DNA from 2 places in the Mesorhizobium sp. M5C.F.Ca.ET.164.01.1.1 genome. Region 2 is predicted to be linked to the other one. Evidence: riboswitches for the same ligand, from Rfam matches in the RefSeq annotation. Region 2 holds a riboswitch; the other holds the start of a gene.
What was found. A riboswitch is a leader RNA that binds a small molecule or an ion and turns the genes downstream of it on or off. The one in region 2 is predicted to bind cobalamin.
Positions count from the first base shown of each region.

Region 1 (8,600 bases), on a different contig from region 2:
GCCTCGATACCATCAACTTCTACTTCCACAGCCAGGGCCTGGAGGACAATCCGCCGCTGCCGCCCGAAGAGCGCAACGACCAGACCGCTCCTTCCGTCAACCCTTACAACTACCAGGACCATCTCTACGACAAGAGCCGCCCCGAAAATCTCGGCTTCCTAGAACGCTTCCGCGCGCTGCTCGACGAATATCCGGCGACGGCGGCGGTCGGCGAAGTCGGCGATTCGCAGCGCGGGCTCGAGGTGGTGGCGGCCTATACCGCCGGCAGCAAGCGCGTGCACATGTGCTATTCGTTCGACTTCCTGGCGCCCGAAAAGATCAGCGCGGCAAAGGTGCGTTCGGTGCTGGAAGCCTTCGGCAAGGTTGCGAGCGACGGCTGGTCGTGCTGGGCCTTCTCCAACCATGACGTGATGCGCACTGCCTCGCGCTGGGCGGCGGGCGAGGCCGACCAGACCGCTTATCTCAAGGTGATCTCGGCGCTGCTGATGTCGCTGCGCGGTTCGGTCTGCATCTATCAGGGCGAGGAACTTGGCCTTGGCGAAGCGGAATTGCAATTCGAGGACCTGCAGGACCCCTACGGCATCCGCTTCTGGCCGGAGTTCAAGGGCCGCGACGGCTGCCGCACGCCGATGGTCTGGAATGGCGCCGACGGCAATGGCGGCTTCTCCAAGGTAAAGCCCTGGCTCCCCGTGCCCGCCAAGCACCTATCGCAAGCGGTCGATGTGCAGCAGGGCGACGACAGCTCGCTGCTCGAACACTACCGGCGCTTTCTCGCTTTCCGCCGTTCGCATCCGGCGCTGGCCAAGGGCGAAATAGACTTCATCGAAAGCCAGGGCGATACGGTCGCCTTCACGCGCCGCGAGGGCAACGAGCAGATCGTCTGCGCCTTCAATCTTGGCAGCCGACCGGCCGAAATCGATCTCGGCGGACGCTCGCTGCAACCCTTGCCGGGGCACGGGTTTTCGGGACAGACTGGCGTCGGCTCTATCCGCCTCGGCGGCTACGGCGCCTGGTTGGGGCGTGTCAACTGAATTTGCAATTCACTGGAGGGAATCATGGCCGATGTCACGCTAAGGCAAGTGAAGAAATCATATGGCAATCTCAACATTCTCCACGGCATCGACCTCGACATAAAGTCGGGCGAGTTCATCGTCTTCGTCGGCCCTTCCGGCTGTGGCAAGTCGACCTTGCTGCGGTCCATCGCCGGGCTTGAGGAAATCACCTCCGGGGAGCTCCGGATCGACGGCGAGGTGGTCAACGACGTGCCGCCGTCGAAGCGGGGCATCGCCATGGTGTTCCAGTCCTATGCGCTCTATCCGCACATGACCGTCTACGACAACATGGCGTTCTCGATGAAGATCGGCAAGGAGAGCAAGGCAGAGATCGACAAGCGGGTGCGCCAGGCCGCGGAAATCCTGCAGCTGACAAAATATCTCGACCGCCTGCCCAAGGCGATGTCGGGCGGCCAGCGCCAGCGCGTCGCCATCGGCCGCGCCATCGTGCGCAACCCGAAGGTTTTCCTGTTCGACGAGCCGCTGTCGAACCTCGACGCGGCACTGCGCGTCGCCACCCGCATCGAGATCGCCAAGCTCAAGGAGTCGATGCCGGCTACAACGATGATCTACGTCACCCACGACCAGGTCGAGGCGATGACGCTGGCGGACCGCATCGTTGTGCTCAAGGAGGGCCATATCGAGCAGGTCGGCACGCCGATGGATCTCTACAAGAAACCCGGCAATCTGTTCGTTGCCCAGTTCATCGGCTCGCCGGCAATGAACATCCTGCCGGCGACAATCGACAAATCAGGCGACCCGACCGTCGTCAGTCATGTCGGCGGGCGCAAGGCGACGGTGCCGATCGCCACGCCGGCGTCGGCGAAGGGCGCTTCGGTCAGCTTCGGCGTGCGGCCGGAGGATCTGATGATCGCCACCGGCGCGGATTATCTTTTCGAGGGAACGGTGGATTATGTCGAGCAGCTCGGCGAGGTTCAGCTCGTCTATGTCGACATCGGCCGCGCCGACCTGCCGCTGGTGACCAAGCTGCCCGGCAATGTCGAGGTCAAGCGGGGTGCTGCGCTGCGGTTGAATGCCGATGCAGGAGACCTGCACATTTTCGACGCCGACGGACATTCCTTCACGCTCCACAAGGCGGAAGCAAAGGCGGCCTAACTGCTGGATACAGGCAGTTTGGCGAAGGCAAAAAAAAAGGCAAAAAAACAAGAGCGGCGGGCAAAGCCCGCCGCTCTTGTGCGTTCAGGTCAATGTTAGCGGCCGAACAGGTTGCGGTCGCTGCCGTGGACAGGCTTCTCGTCAGCCGGAACCGGATTCTGCGCCGGGGCCGAATTCTGGATCGAAGCCGTGTACGAGCTGTCGACCGCAACGGCCGGTTGGTTGGCGCCGTTCGATCCATAATTGTCGCTACCGGCAAATGCGCTGCCGACGACGGCCAGAACGGCGGCGGTCGCAAGAACGATCTTCTTCATTTCAGTACTCCTGGATTTTTCGTGTTCCACCAGCGCGGCGGGCAAATGCCGCCGCTGCTGTTAGGATCGACATTAGTTGTTGCCGAAGAGGTTACGGTCGCTGCCGTGGACGGGCTTCTCGTCAGCCGGAACCGGTTTTTGCGCCGAAGCCGAATTCTGAATCGAAGCCGTGTACGAGCTGTTGTCGACCGCAGCGGCCGGCTGGTTGGCGCCGTTCGATCCAAAATTGTCGCTGCCGGCAAAAGCGCTGCCGGAGACGGCCAGAATGGCGGCGGCAAGAATGATCATTTTCATTTCTAGTACTCCTGGATTCGTATCCCCTCAGCGCGGCGGCCGCAGTCGTTATGAAAGACAACGCCGTGCTGCTGTTTGGGATCAGCTGTTAATTGTTGCCGAAAAGGTTGCGATCGGCGCCCTGGACAACGGGCTTTTCAGCGTGAGCCGGCTTCTGAATGGAAGCCGTGTACGAGCTGTCGACCGCAGCGGTCGGCTGGTTGGCGCCGTTGGACCCATAATGGTCGCTGCCAGCAAAGGCGCTGCCGGTGATGGCCAGAACGGCGACGGCAGTAAGAGCAATCTTTTTCATTTTTAGTACTCCAGTATCTTTAGTTTTCCGTCCGTCTAGCGGCGTGTCTTGGGAGGAATTCGCGTCGTTCGGACAGCCCCCGATGTGGGAAGGCCCTTCGGCGGATTCCAATCACTAAGTTGTTCCGTGTGGACCAAGAATCTACATCTTGAAATTGTACCAGATGCTTCTAATAGTGTTATTTTACGTTTAGTTTTCAGAGGCTTATGCCAAAGGCGCCATTCGACCATTTGACGGATTGCCGGACCTGCGTTCACAGCGTCATGCACGCATTGTCAACAGAAACGAACCGTTCGGTTCGATTTTAGAAGCGGCTTAAAAGCCGGTGCCGAGTTGTTGTCGAATCGTTAACCATTAGGCGCCCTCAATGGTTAACATCCTGCGTGCTTTCAGAACCGGCAGCGCTCGCAGCCCGGGTGCAATTTCATCCCCCTCAAACCCCGGCCCACAGGTTTATGGCCGGCCGTGTCGCGCCGCATGGATACGATGTCGCTTTCATGCCGACAGTCAGCCAGCCCTCATGATTAGATCACGCCAACTCAGGTGCCGCTTGGTGACGACGAAGCGGAGAATTGGGAAGCCGGTCAGAACCCGGCGCTGCCCCCGCAACGGTGGTGGAGTTCAAGTCGCAACGGGAGACCACTGGGCCACAAGCCCGGGAAGGTGTCGCGATGAGCCCGCAAGGACACTCCAGAGCCCGGAAACCAGCCCGAGATTTCTAGACTCGACTGATCGCGGTGGGCGGTCAAGAGGTGGATAATGCATGTCTGGCCTGTCGCCGGCCTGCTAGCGATCCTTCCTCCATCACCACCAGTTCAGTCTTTGGAGCGACGTGCGTCCATTTGGACGCACAAAGTACGCTCCAACGCTATGAATTGCGCATCGTGCTTTCCGAATCGATTCCGATTTCGGGCCGATGCGACGGCTATGAGGACAGGACATGGATGCGCGCAACGATATGCTGAGGCTCCTGCACGGCCGCAGGGAAGGCTATTCGCTCGAGCAGCCCTTCTATACCGATGCCGATTTCTTCAAGCTCGACATGGAGCTGATCTGGTATCGCGACTGGCTGTTCATCGGCCACGATTGCGAGTTGCCGAAGCCGGGCAGCTACATCACTGCCCAGATCGGCGACTATCCGGTCGTGCTGGTCCGCGACCAGCAAGGCAGGATCAATGCCTTCCACAATTCCTGTCGGCATCGCGGCAGCCGCGTCTGCAACGCTGACAAAGGCACGGCGGCGAAGCTCGTCTGCCCCTATCACCAGTGGACCTACGAGCTGGATGGCCGGCTTTTGTTCGCAAGGCAGATGGCGGACGGCTTCGACAAGAGTCAGTTCAGCCTGAAGCCGGTGGCTTGCGAAAGCGTTGGCGGCTACATCTTCATCTGCCTGGCCAAGGAGCCCGCCGATTTCGCGCCGATGCGCGCCATGATCGAGCCTTACCTCCTGCCGCACCGGCTGCGGGAGGCAAAAATCGCCTTCGAATCGACCATCGTCGAGAAGGGCAACTGGAAGCTCGTCTGGGAAAACAACCGCGAGTGCTACCATTGCGCCGGCAACCATCCGGAACTGTGCAAGACATTCCCGGAAGCGCCGACCGTGACTGGCGTGCAGGGCGCCGATAGCGATCCGGAGATGCTCGCGCACTGGGCGAGATGCGAGGCGGCGGGCTTGCCAAGCAAGTTCCGCATCGATCCGGCCGGGCAGTATCGCGCCACCCGCGCGCCGCTGCTGCGCGATGCCGTCAGCTACACGATGACGGGAAGACGCGCGGTGAAGAAGAACCTTTCCGACAGCGTTTCGACCGAGCGCATCGGCTCGCTGCTGCTCTATCACTATCCGACGACCTGGAACCACATCCTCGGCGACCATGCCGTCACCTTCCGCGTGCTGCCGATCAGCGCCACGGAAACGGCCGTCACCACCAAATGGCTCGTCCACAAGGACGCGGTCGAAGGCGTCGATTACGATCTCGCCGAACTCACCCATGTCTGGACCGAGACCAACGATCAGGACCGCCGCATCGTCGAGGAAAACGCCTTCGGCATCCTGTCGCCGGCCTATGAGCCCGGCCCCTATTCTGAACTGCATGAGGGCGGCGTCATCCAGTTCGTCGAATGGTACGCCTCCTTCATCGGGCCGCGCCTTGCCGAGGACGGCCGGCCGGCGTTGCGCAGCGTCGCCTGAGAAAGGTCAAGGGTATGAATGCGATGACGGATCTCGGGCTCTACCGCCATCTCGACGAAATGGCGCCCTGGAACGACAGGCTTCAGGTGCTGGAAGTGATCGGCGTCAGCGACGAGGCGCCTGACGTGAAGACCTTCACCTTCCGCTCCGACAACCAGACCTGGTTCCGCTACAGACCGGGGCAGTTCGTGACGCTTGAACTGCCGACCACTGAGGGCCCGCTGATGCGGACCTATACGCTGTCGTCCTCGCCGTCGCGGCCGTTCTCGATCGCGGTGACGGTGAAAGCGCAGGCCGGCAGCCTCGGCACACGCTGGATGTTCGACAATCTGAAACCCGGCGTTCACGTGAAAGCCTATGGGCCGACCGGCGACTTTTCGCTGCACAGCCACCCCGCGGCCAAGTATCTGTTCATTTCGGCCGGCTCCGGCGTGACACCGATGATGTCAATGCTTCGCTGGCTGAACGACTGCGCGCCATGGACAGATGTCGGCTTCGTCAACTGCGCACGAAAGCCCGAGGAGATCATCTTCCGCAAGGAGCTCGAACTGCTCGGCAGCCGCATGCCGGGCCTAACGCTTGGCTTCATGATCGAGGAGCGCTCCAGCCGCGAGGGCTGGTTCGGCCATATGGGCCGGATCGACGCGATACGGCTGCCGCTGCTGGCGCCCGATTTTCGCGAGCGCGAAATTTTCTGCTGTGGTCCCGACCCGTTCATGCGCGCCGTGCAGCAGATGCTTGAGGCGGCCGGATTCGACCTGGCCAACTATCATCAGGAGAGCTTTGCGGCCCCAGTGGTGGAGGAAAAACTGGCCCCGTTCACATCACTGGCAAAGGGTGGGCCGGCAGAGGGTGGGCCGGCAGAGGGCGGGGTCGAGGCACCTGCCGAGGCCGCAACGCCGATCCGCTTCTCGCTTTCGGATGTCGATGCCGACTGCGTTGCCGGCCAGACCGTGCTGCAGACGGCGCGCGCTTCGGGCGTGCGCATCCCAGCGGCTTGCGAGTTCGGCCTGTGTGGAACCTGCAAGGTGAAAAAGGTCTCGGGCACAGTCGAGATGAGCCACAATGGCGGCATCCTCGATCACGAGATCGATGATGGCTTCATCCTTGCCTGCTGTACGAAGCCACTGACGGCGCTCGAAATCGACGCCTGACCGGCGAGGCGGCTAAAGCGCGTCGCGTTTGGCCGGCCTTATGCGACGCGCTTTACGTTGTCGTTTTCTATGCATGTCGTTATCGCAAAACCGCTGCACACTTTTGCGCGACATGCATTAAACCCCATAGCGCTCGGTGCGGATGAGGCCTGCCGGAACGCCGGCATCGATCAGCGCCTGAGCGGCGGCCGACACGAAAGCATTCGAGCCGCAGACAAAAGCGAATCTTGGCGGCGCGGAGAGCCGCACCATCGATTGCTCTATCATCGCGGCATCGACCCGCCGCGAATAGTCCGCCGGGCGCCGGGCGGCCTCGCGGGTCAGCGTCAGCACCAGATCGAAGCCGTCCCGACGATCGTGGAAGTCGATCAGTTCGTCGCGAAAGATCACCTCGCCCCAGACCCGTGCGGAAAACACCAGTGCCACGGGCACCGCCGATCTGCGCGCCGCGCGATGGCGGATCATCGCCATAAGCGGAACCACGCCGGACCCGCCGCCGACCAGCAGAAGCGGGCCGCCGTCGCCGTCGGACCAGACGAAGTGGCCGCCGAGCGGTCCGCGCAATTCGACCTCGTCGCCAACAGCCGCGATATCGTGGAAGAACGGCGAGACCTCGCCATCATCGAGCCTTTCGATCGCCAGTTCGATCGTCTCGCCGGCTTCCGGTGCCGAGGCGATCGAGTAGGAGCGACCCGCCTGATAGCCGTCCGGCGCCGTCAGCCTGACATCGACATGCTGCCCGGCACGATAGGCGAAGGGCCGCGACGGCTCGAGGAAAAAGCTGGTGACGCGCGGCGTGCGCTTTTCGATGCGTCGGATGGTGACGGTCTGCCAGGGCGACTGCGCCGCCGGCCCGTCGCTCATGGATCGCCCGTATAGCGCTGCTCGCGCCACGGGTCGCCATAGATGTGATAGCCGCGCAACTCCCAGAACCCGGGCTCGTCGCGCTCGGTGAACTGCAGCCCGTTCAGCCATTTGGCCGATTTCCAGAAATAGAGATGCGGAACCAGCAGCCGCGCCGGGCCGCCATGGTCCGGCGTGATCGGCTTGCCTTCGTAAAGCAGCGCCACCATCGCCTTGCCGGCGGTGAGATCTTTCGTCGGCACGTTGGTGGTGTAGCCGTCGAAGGACAGCGCCAGCGTGAAGGGGCTCAGTGGATCAATGCCGGCATCCGCCAGAATATCGTCGACCAGCACGCCCTGCCACGCCGTGTCGAACCTGGTCCACGCGGTGACACAATGGATATCGCGCGTCATCTTGGTCAAAGGCAGTGCGTTGAACTCTGTCCAGTTCCACCTCTTGATCGGCCGCGGTCCGTGCTTGAGCGTGAACGACCAGTCCTCGGTGCGCACGCGCGGCGTCGGCCCGGCCGACAGCACCGGGAATCCTTGCTCGAGATACTGCCCGGGCGGGATGCGCGCATCCGCATCCGTAGGGGGCTTTCGTCCTGAAGAGAAGCCGCGGGTGACCATCGAGACAATCCGTTTGCTTGAGGCCGTCTGTCGGCCTTCACCAGTCTTCTCGAAGATGCTCTGCCGGGCAACCAGAATCTTGACGGACGTGTCGAGGGTCGTCTTGCCTGTCTCGCCTGGAGGCAGCCGACCGGATCGACAGCCCCCGTATCTAGGGCGGCGATCGCGGTTACCAGATGATATTACGAAGATTTAATTTATCGGGTCGGTGTCGCCCGCTCGCCAGATGCATGGCTGGAGTCGAACCCTTGATGAAGAGGAGTAGCGCCGACCTGAAACAAGAAACCCGCCTGGCGGCGGGTTGTTGGCGCGATCAGCACTATGCGGAAATCGATAACATAATGCACAAAGCAAGAACAAATTGCCGACAGGGATCACGAGCTCGCATCTCTTCCCGGCTCTGTCCTGCCGGCCATCGAAGCCTCTTATGCGCCGATCCCGTCTGTCCGCCTGAGATAGCCGTTGGCGATCTCGCGCATCCGTTTGGCGTCGAAGCTCGGGCCGTGGCCGCCATGCCCGATGCGGATCGGCAGATCGAGCAGCCGCTGCATCGTCCGGCGATAGGCTGATCGGTCGGAGTCCGGCAGGTCGTCGATCAGCATCGCGTCGTAGATGGCTTCGCCGGCGAAGAACAGGCCGTCGGCCTCGTCGAACAACGCGATCGAATCGGGCGAATGGCCGGGCAGGTGCAGCACGCGGAATTGCCGGTCGCCGAGAT
Region 1 covers NZ_SRTG01000001.1:492,245-500,844, forward strand. Annotated here, with positions in the region: gene EN807_RS02265 (alpha-glucosidase) at 1-1,031, shown strand, start outside; gene ugpC (sn-glycerol-3-phosphate ABC transporter ATP-binding protein UgpC) at 1,056-2,168, shown strand; gene EN807_RS02275 (DUF680 domain-containing protein) at 2,264-2,482, opposite strand; gene EN807_RS02280 (DUF680 domain-containing protein) at 2,555-2,776, opposite strand; gene EN807_RS02285 (DUF680 domain-containing protein) at 2,865-3,068, opposite strand; cobalamin riboswitch at 3,593-3,796, shown strand; gene EN807_RS02290 (aromatic ring-hydroxylating dioxygenase subunit alpha) at 4,009-5,256, shown strand; gene EN807_RS02295 (hybrid-cluster NAD(P)-dependent oxidoreductase) at 5,280-6,410, shown strand; gene EN807_RS02300 (FAD-binding oxidoreductase) at 6,528-7,274, opposite strand; gene EN807_RS02305 (molybdopterin-dependent oxidoreductase) at 7,271-7,882, opposite strand; gene EN807_RS02310 (MBL fold metallo-hydrolase) at 8,308-8,600, opposite strand, start outside.
Region 1: it holds a riboswitch for cobalamin, as region 2 does, so the genes downstream of both, EN807_RS02290 (aromatic ring-hydroxylating dioxygenase subunit alpha) here and EN807_RS22810 (DUF1636 family protein) in region 2, are expected to answer to the same signal.

Region 2 (8,600 bases):
GTTAGCGCAGCGCTTTCGGCGAAGCAAGTCAAACCTTGTTCAAAACACGGGTGCTGGACGGATATCCGGATAAACTGGTCCGATCCGCTCCTGTTTGATTTCCTTCACTTTTTACTCCACTTTTATCTCCTGACAGTGATGCCGCCAAAACCCTGCTAGCATGGCGCGGAATCATCGTCCCAACCTTTGGCCGAACGCCAACAGAGTGCCGTCTGCATGAAGGAAAAAATCTCGCTCGCCATGGCCCGGCGCATCGCGCTTGCCGCACAGGGGTTTGCCGATCCTCGCCCTAACAGCACGCCTGATCGCCGCCATCTGGCCCGTGTGCTTGGCCGTACCGGCCTGCTGCAGATCGATTCCGTCAGTGCGGTGGTGCGCGCCCATTATATGCCGCTCTATTCGCGGCTTGGCCCCTACCCGCTTGCGCTGCTCGACAACGCCGCCGTGACGCGCAAGCGCAAAGTCTTCGAATATTGGGCGCACGAGGCCTCCTTTCTGCCGGTCGAGACCTATCCACTGATGCGCTGGCGCATGGAGCGGGCCGCGCGCGGGGAGGAAATGTATAACGGGCTGGCCAAGTGGGGCCGCGAACGCGCCACCTACATCGAAGACATCTATCGCGAGGTCGTTCAACGCGGCCCGATCGCCGCTTCCGCCCTAGAAGGCCAGAAAGGCTCGGGCGGCTGGTGGGGCTGGAGCGATGCAAAGCACGCTTTCGAATGGCTGTTCTGGGCCGGCCGCATCACCACGGCGTCGCGTCGTGGCTTCGAGCGGCTCTACGATCTGCCGGAGCGCGTGCTGCCGCCTGCGATACTTGCCCTGCCAGTGCCCTCCCCTGAGGATGCGCACCGCGAATTGCTGCGCATTTCCGCCCGCGCCCACGGGGTCGCGACGGCGGGCGACCTGCGCGATTATTTCCGCCTCTCTCCAGCCGACATCAAGGGCCGGATTGAGGAACTGGTCGACGCCGGCGATCTTTTGCCCGTACGCGTCGAAGGCTGGGACAAGCCTGCCTATCTTTACAAGGACGCCCGTTTTCCGCGTAAGATCAAGGCGCGTACGCTGCTCGCTCCGTTCGATCCCGTCGTCTTCGAGCGGGCGCGCACGGAAAGACTGTTCGACTTCCGCTATCGCATCGAGATCTACACCCCTGCCGAAAAGCGCCAATATGGCTATTATGTGCTGCCGTTCCTGCTCGGCGAAAGGATCGTGGCGCGCATCGACCTCAAGGCCGACCGCCCCGCCGGCGTGCTGCGCGTCCATGCCGCCTATGCCGAGCCCGGCGCCCCGCCGCAAACCGCCGCCGAACTCTTCGAGGAGTTGAAGCTGACGCAGGGTTGGCTCGGGCTGGAATGCATCGAGGTGACGCCGGCCGGCGATCTGGGTTCGGCTCTCGCCAACATTGCCGCATCCTAGACGTGCGTTGACACGACTGCCTGCACAAGCCTAAATCCGCTTTAGACGGTCTCCTCTCGGCAAAGGGAGGAGCCAAGAGGGAATGCGGTGCGAAATTCGATTTCAAATCCGCGGCTGTCCCCGCAACTGTGAGCGACGAGCCAAGGCCGAAACCACTGGGATGTTCCCGGGAAGGCGGCACCAAGGCGATGACCCGCGAGCCAGGAGACCTGCCGTCTGGGACTGAAGAGATCCGATCGCCTGGCGGGTTTTCCGGGCAAGGAGCCTGATTTTTTGGACCACAACAGCAGTTTTTCGGCTGGCACAGCGGACAATTCGTACGGCGATAGCGATGGCTTGGCCGGCGTCACCGTGATCGTCTGCGCCTCCTGCCGCGATGAGACCGGCTCCGACGCCCATCCCCGCGCCGGCGAACTGCTGGCCGAAGACACGCGCCGCGCAGCTTCCGGCGAAAATATCCGTATCCGCAGCGTCGAATGCCTCGGCAACTGCAAGCGCCGGCTGAGCGCCGCGATCCTGCGCGACGGCTGCTGGAGCTATGTCTTCGGCGACCTGACCACGACAAGCGGCGCCGATCTCGTCGCTGGCGCAATGCTCTTCGCCACTTCGACGGACGGCCTCATTCCATGGCGCGGCCGCCCCGATTGCCTGAAGCGCGGCCTCGTCGCCCGCATTCCTCCCCTCGACCTTTTGAAGGATCAGATATGACCGCTTCCATCTCCCGCGTGCCCTGCACCGTCGTCACCGGCTTCCTCGGCGCCGGCAAGACGACGCTGATCCGCCATCTGCTCGAAAACGCCGGGGGCAAGCGGCTGGCCATCATCGTCAACGAGTTCGGCGACATCGGCATCGACGGCGAGATCCTCAAGGGATGCGGCATCGATACCTGCCCCGAGGAGAATATCGTCGAGCTGGCCAATGGCTGCATCTGCTGCACCGTCGCCGATGATTTTGTGCCGGCGCTCGACCAAATCCTGTCGCTGACGCCGAGGGTCGACCATATCCTGATCGAAACCTCTGGGCTGGCCCTGCCCAAGCCGCTGGTCCAGGCCTTTCAGTGGCCATCGGTGAAGAGCCGGGTGACAGTCGACGGCGTCATTGCCGTGGTCGACGGACCGGCGCTAGCTGATGGCCGCGTCGCCAACGACATGGACGCCCTGCAGGCGCAGCGCGCGCAGGACGAGACGCTCGACCACGACGACCCGGTCGAGGAGGTGTTCGAGGACCAGCTCGCTTGCGCCGACCTGATCATATTGTCGAAGAGCGACTTGATGGACGCCGCCGGTTCGGCCCGCGCCAATGCCATCATCGGCGAGCACGCCGCGCGCGCCGTCAAGATCGTGCCGACCTCGCAAGGTAAGGTCGATCCGTCTGTGCTGCTCGGCCTCGGCCTTGCCGTCGAGGATGATATCGAGAACCGCAAGACCCATCACGACGAAGAGCTCGACCACGAGCATGACGACTTCGATTCCTTCGTCATCGACATCGCGTCCGTGTCCAACCCCGATGAGCTGGCTTTGCGCGTCGCCACGGTGGCGGAGCAAGAAAACGTGCTGCGCGTCAAGGGTTTCGTCGAAGTCGGCGGCAAGCCGATGCGGCTCTTGCTGCAGGCTGTGGGGCCGCGCGTCAATCACTATTACGACCGCGCCTGGACCGCTGAAGACGACCGCCGCTCGCGCCTCGTCATCATCGGCCTGAAAGGGCTGAACCGCCCGGCAATCGAGCGTATCCTCGCCGGCTGACCTCAGGCACGAGCCGCGATGCACATCCTCACCACAACATCCGCCTCGCTCGACGATCTCGCCGAGCCTGTTGATCTCAGGCAGACGCCTGCGGATGTCGTGGCCTTGTCCTTCACCGACAGCGATCTGGCCGGGCTGGCGGCAGCGTGGAAGGCGGACGCGGATCGCTTGCCGTCGATGCGCCTTGCGGCTTTACGCGACCTGCGCCATCCCATGTCCGTCGACCTCTGGATCGACAGCGTCGCTCGGCACGCTAGGGTCGTTTTGGTCCGCATTCTGGGCGGTTATGACTGGTGGCGCTATGGCTGTGACCAGCTCGCCTCGACCGCCCGCGCACGCGGCATAAAGTTGGCGCTGCTGCCCGGCGAGAGCCACGACGAGGATCTGCGGCTGATCGAATGCTCGACGCTGCCCCGCGAAGAGCTCGACGGTCTGCTCGATTATTTTCGCGAGGGCGGCCCGGAGAATATGACGGCGCTGGTGCAGAGGCTGGCCCGGCTGGCGGGATCGGACTTGGCGGTCGTGGAGCCGGTCAGCGTGCCGAAGGCGGGCTACTATCAGCCGGGACGCGGTGTCGTCCCCCTCTCCCTTGAGGGGAGGGTCCGGCCGCAGGCCGGGGGTGGGGTCCTCTCTGAAGTGCGCCGACACCCTGAAGCGCTTCGACAGAAAGAAACGTCGCGCACTGCCGCAACGACCCCACCCGGCCCTGCGGGCCACACTCCCCTTGAGGGGGAGGGATACGCCGCGCCTGTCATCCCCATCCTGTTCTATCGCTCAATGCTGCTCGCCGCCGATGTCGCGCCCATCGACGCTCTTTTTGAGGCGCTGAGCGCGCGCGGAATGGCCCCCGTCCCCATCTTCGTCTCCAGCCTCAAGGACCCAGCATCGCTCGCCTTCGTCGAAACCGCGCTCGCGGCGCTGAACCCTGCCGCGATCATCACCGCGACGGCTTTCGCCTCCGGCGCCGAGCCCGGCGTCGAAACCCTGTTCGACCGCGCCGGGGTGCCGGTGTTCCAGGTCATCGTGGCGACGACACGCCGTGACATCTGGCAAAACAATCAGCGCGGCTTGGCGCCCGCCGACCTCTCCATGCATGTCGTCCTGCCCGAACTCGACGGCCGCATCCTCGCCGGCGCCATTTCCTTCAAGGGCGAAAGCGAAACCGACCCGGCATTGGCCTTCCGCGCCTTCGCCAACCGCCCAGAGCCAGACCGCGTCGCGCAGGTGGCGAACCGTGTCGAAGCCTTCATCCGCCTGCAGCAGACGCCGCGTGCGGAGCGCAAGCTCGCCATCCTGATCCCCGACTATCCGAGCGCACCCGGCCGCACCGGCTACGCCGTCGGCCTCGACGTGCCGTCCAGCGTGCTGGCGATGCTGCACGACCTGAGCGAACAGGGCTACGCCGTTGAAGCGATTCCGCAAACGCCGCGTGCGTTGCTGGATGAACTGGAGCGCAGCGAAGGTGGATTGGGACTAGGGCACTATCTCGACCTTTCGACGGAATTGCCGGCTGAGGCAATAGCTGCCGTGACGGCCGCATGGGGGAATGCGGCAGATGAGCCAGGTTCGCGGGAGTCGCCCCCCTCTGTCCTGCCGGACATGTCCGGCAGGACAGAGGGGGGTGTTCAAGCGCCCACCACCGCGAATTTCCCCTTCCGCGCCGCCAGCTTCGGCAACATCACCGTGGCGCTTGCGCCTGACCGTGGGCGCTCACTCGACCGCCGCGCCGACTACCACGACCCGACATTGCCGCCGCGTCATGCGCTGATCGCCTTCGGCCTCTGGCTGCGCAAGACAGTCGGCGTCCATGCCCTCGTCCATGTCGGCGCACACGGCACGCTGGAATGGCTGCCCGGCAAGACCGTTGCGCTTAGCGAAAGCTGTTTTCCCGAGATCGTGACTGGCCCCCTGCCCGTCATCTATCCCTTCATCGTCTCCAATCCGGGAGAGGCAGCGCAGGCCAAGCGGCGCATTGCCGCCGTCACCCTAGGCCATTTACCGCCGCCGCTGACCGGCGCCGGGCTCGATGAGAACCAGCACCAGCTTGAACGGCTGGTCGACGAATATGCCCAGGCCGACGGGCTCGACCGCCGCCGCCGCGATCGCCTGGCGAAGCTGATCGTCGAAACCGCACAAAAGACCGGCCTCGCCTCCGAAGCCGGCGTCGCCGGAACCGACGCGCCCGACGAGGCGCTGCGCCGCATCGACGCCTGGCTCTGCGACCTCAAGCATTTTGCCATCAAGGACGGCCTTCACATCTATGGCCGCTCAGCCGAGGGTGAGACCGATCCGCTGCGCGAGCAAAGTGCGGCGGCCGAGAAGGCGGCACTCATCGCAGTGCTCGACGGCCGCCATGTCGCTGCCGGTCCGGCCGGGGCACCGGCGCGTGGCCGGCGCGATGTGCTGCCGACCGGCCGCAACCTGTTCACATCAGATCCACGCGCCATGCCGACGCCGACATCCTTCGATCTCGGCAGGGCGGCATCCGACGAGGTCTTGCGCAGCTACATGCAATCGCATGGCGACTGGCCGCGCTCGCTGGTCATCGACCTCTGGGGCTCGGCCTCGCTGCGCACCGGCGGCGAGGAGATCGCGCAAGGCCTGGCGCTGATGGGCTGCCGGCCGCAATGGGATTCCGCCACCGGCCGCGTTACCGGCATCGAGGTGCTGCCGCCGGCAACGCTTGGCCGCCCGCGCGTCGATGTCACCTGGCGCATATCAGGCCTGTTTCGTGATATGTTCCCGACCCAGATCGCCCTGATCGATGCCGCCGCCAATGCCGTCGCCGCCCGCGACGAGGACGCGTCGGAAAACCCGCTCGCAGCAAGGACCCGCGCAGACGGGAAGATCAGCCCACGCATTTTCGGCACCTCGCCAGGCACCTACGGCGCCGGCGGCGAGGATTTGCTGTCGAGCGGCGACTGGGCCGCGCGCGAAGAGATCGGTCGCGCCTATCTCGACGCCACCTCGCATGCCTATGGCGGCGCCGACGGCGAAGGTATCTCGGCGCCCGGCGCGTTCGAGGATCGTGTCGCCGAGGCCGACCTTCTCGTCCATACGGGAGATGATCCCGGCCGCGATATCCTCGAAGGCTCGGCCGACGTCGCCTTCATCGGCGGTTTTTCGGCGGCGCTTGCGGCACTCGGCAAGAATGCCGACGTCATCGTCCTCGACACCACGGATCCGCAAAAGCCGAAGCCGCGTTCGGTTGGAGAAGCGGTATCTCGGGTAGTTCGCGCCCGTGCCGTCAATCCGCGCTTCATCGCCGGCCAGATGCGGCACGGGCCGCGCGGTGCTTCGGAATTCGCCGAGACGGTCGACCGGCTGGTCGGCTTCGCTGAGACCACCCATGCCATATCGGGCTCGCTGATCGAGGTCGTGCACGACGCCTATCTCGGCGATCCCGTGGTTCGCGCCTTCATCCTGCGCGAGAACCCTTCCGCCGCGAAGGTGATCGCCGAGCGGTTTCTGTCGGCGCGGCGGCGCGGTCTCTGGCATCCGCTGCGCAATTCCATCGATGACGATCTCGCCGCACTGATCGCCGAGGCCCAGGCGCTGGGGGTGGCTGCATGAACGCCTTCTCACGTCGCGGTGCCTGCCCCGCTTTGTCGGCGCCGATGCAGACCGGCGACGGGCGTCTGGTGCGGCTCAATCCGGTCGCCGGAGGACTCTCGCCGAAGTCCTTGATCGGACTCGGTGAATCTGCCTTGCGGCATGGCAACGGCATCATGGAGGTGACCGCACGTGGCAGCCTGCAGATACGCGGCCTGACACCCGGCAGCGCAAGGCTGCTTGCGGCGGAGGTCGACGCTCTCGGCATCGCCGTGCGCACCGGCGTCCCGGTCGAGACTGGCCCGCTGGCAGGGCTGGATCCGGAGGAAGTTGCTGACCCGCGCCCGCTGGCGGAGCAGATTCGGGCGGCAATCGATGATTCTGGGCTGGCACAGCGCCTTGGTCCGAAGGTTTCCGTAATCGTCGACGGTGGCGGGCGGCTGAAAATGGATGCGGTTACGGCCGACGTCAGGCTGGCTGCAATGCGGACCGATGCGGGAACGCAGTGGCAGGTGGCTGTCGCCGGCGACGGTCAGACTGCGACGCTACTCGTCATGGTCGATGAAGATGCGGCCCGTAATATCGCCGTCGCTATTCTACGGATGGTTGCTGAAAAAGGCCGCGAAGCCCACGCAAGGGATTTGACGGAGCGGCAATTAAGATCTCTCGCAAGCTGGCATCTTTTCGCGCCCCCCTCCGGCAGGACAGAGGGGGGCGCCGTGGAGCGCCTTCCTGTGCCGGCTAGCTTCCCCATTGGCGTTTTCGACCTAACAGATGGCATCGCCCTCGGCATCGGCCTGCCCTTCGGCAGCATACCCGCGCAAAAACTCATCGAGCTCACGCAAAGGGCCTTCACCCTCGGCGCAACCGAAATCCGCCTGGCGCCGGGCCGCGCGCTGGTTTTTATCGGCCTTTCGCCGACCGCCTGCCGCTCGCTCCAGCAAACCGCCGCCACCCTGGGCTTCGTCACCGACGCTGCTGATCCGCGCACCAGGATCGCCGCTTGCCCCGGTGCGCCGGCCTGCGCCTCCGGCTGGATCGCGACGCGCGACATCGCCGAGACCATCGCTGCGGAAAACCGCGACATCCTCGATTCCTCGCTCACGCTTCATATTTCAGGCTGCGCCAAGGGCTGCGCGCATCCCGGCCCGGCGGCGCTGACGCTGGTCGGCGGCGAAAACGGAGCCGGTCTTGTCGTGGACGGGACGGCAAAGGCCCTTCCTGCCGGATACAGGCCAGGCTATGACGCCGCGCGCGGCGTTGACCGCGTTGCCGCAGCGATCCGCCGCACACGATTTCGAGGCGAAACCGCCGCCGCCTGCCTGACAAGGCTTGGGGCGGCCGGTGTCGGCGAACTCTATCGACAGGAATGAACATGCCCGCCTATGACTACATCCATGACGGCACGGCGATCTATGAGCGCTCCTTCGCCATCATTCGCGCCGAGGCCGACCTGTCGCGCTTTTCCGCTGCCGAGGCCGATGTCGCCATCCGCATGATCCATGCCTGCGGCCAGGTCGAGGCTGCCAGGCATTTCGTTTTTTCGGAGGATTTTGTTGCCGCCGCGCGCACGGCTCTGGCGGCCGGCGCGCCGATCTTCTGCGACGCCGAGATGGTCTCGCACGGTGTCACCCGCGCCCGGTTGCCGGCCGGTAACGAGGTGATCTGCACGCTGCGCGACCCGCAAACGTCTGACGTCGCAGAAAAGATCGGCAACACCCGCTCCGCTGCAGCCATAGACCTGTGGGGCGAACGCATGGCCGGTTCGGTCGTCGCCATCGGCAATGCGCCGACAGCACTTTTCTACCTGCTGGAAAGGTTGCGCGACGGCGCGCCGAAACCGGCTGTTATTATCGGCATGCCGGTCGGTTTCGTCGGTGCTGCCGAATC
Region 2 covers NZ_SRTG01000004.1:17,052-25,651, reverse strand. Annotated here, with positions in the region: gene EN807_RS22815 (winged helix-turn-helix domain-containing protein) at 217-1,416, shown strand; cobalamin riboswitch at 1,446-1,648, shown strand; gene EN807_RS22810 (DUF1636 family protein) at 1,690-2,124, shown strand; gene cobW (cobalamin biosynthesis protein CobW) at 2,121-3,158, shown strand; gene cobN (cobaltochelatase subunit CobN) at 3,177-6,731, shown strand; gene cobG (precorrin-3B synthase) at 6,728-8,083, shown strand; gene EN807_RS22790 (precorrin-8X methylmutase) at 8,086-8,600, shown strand, end outside.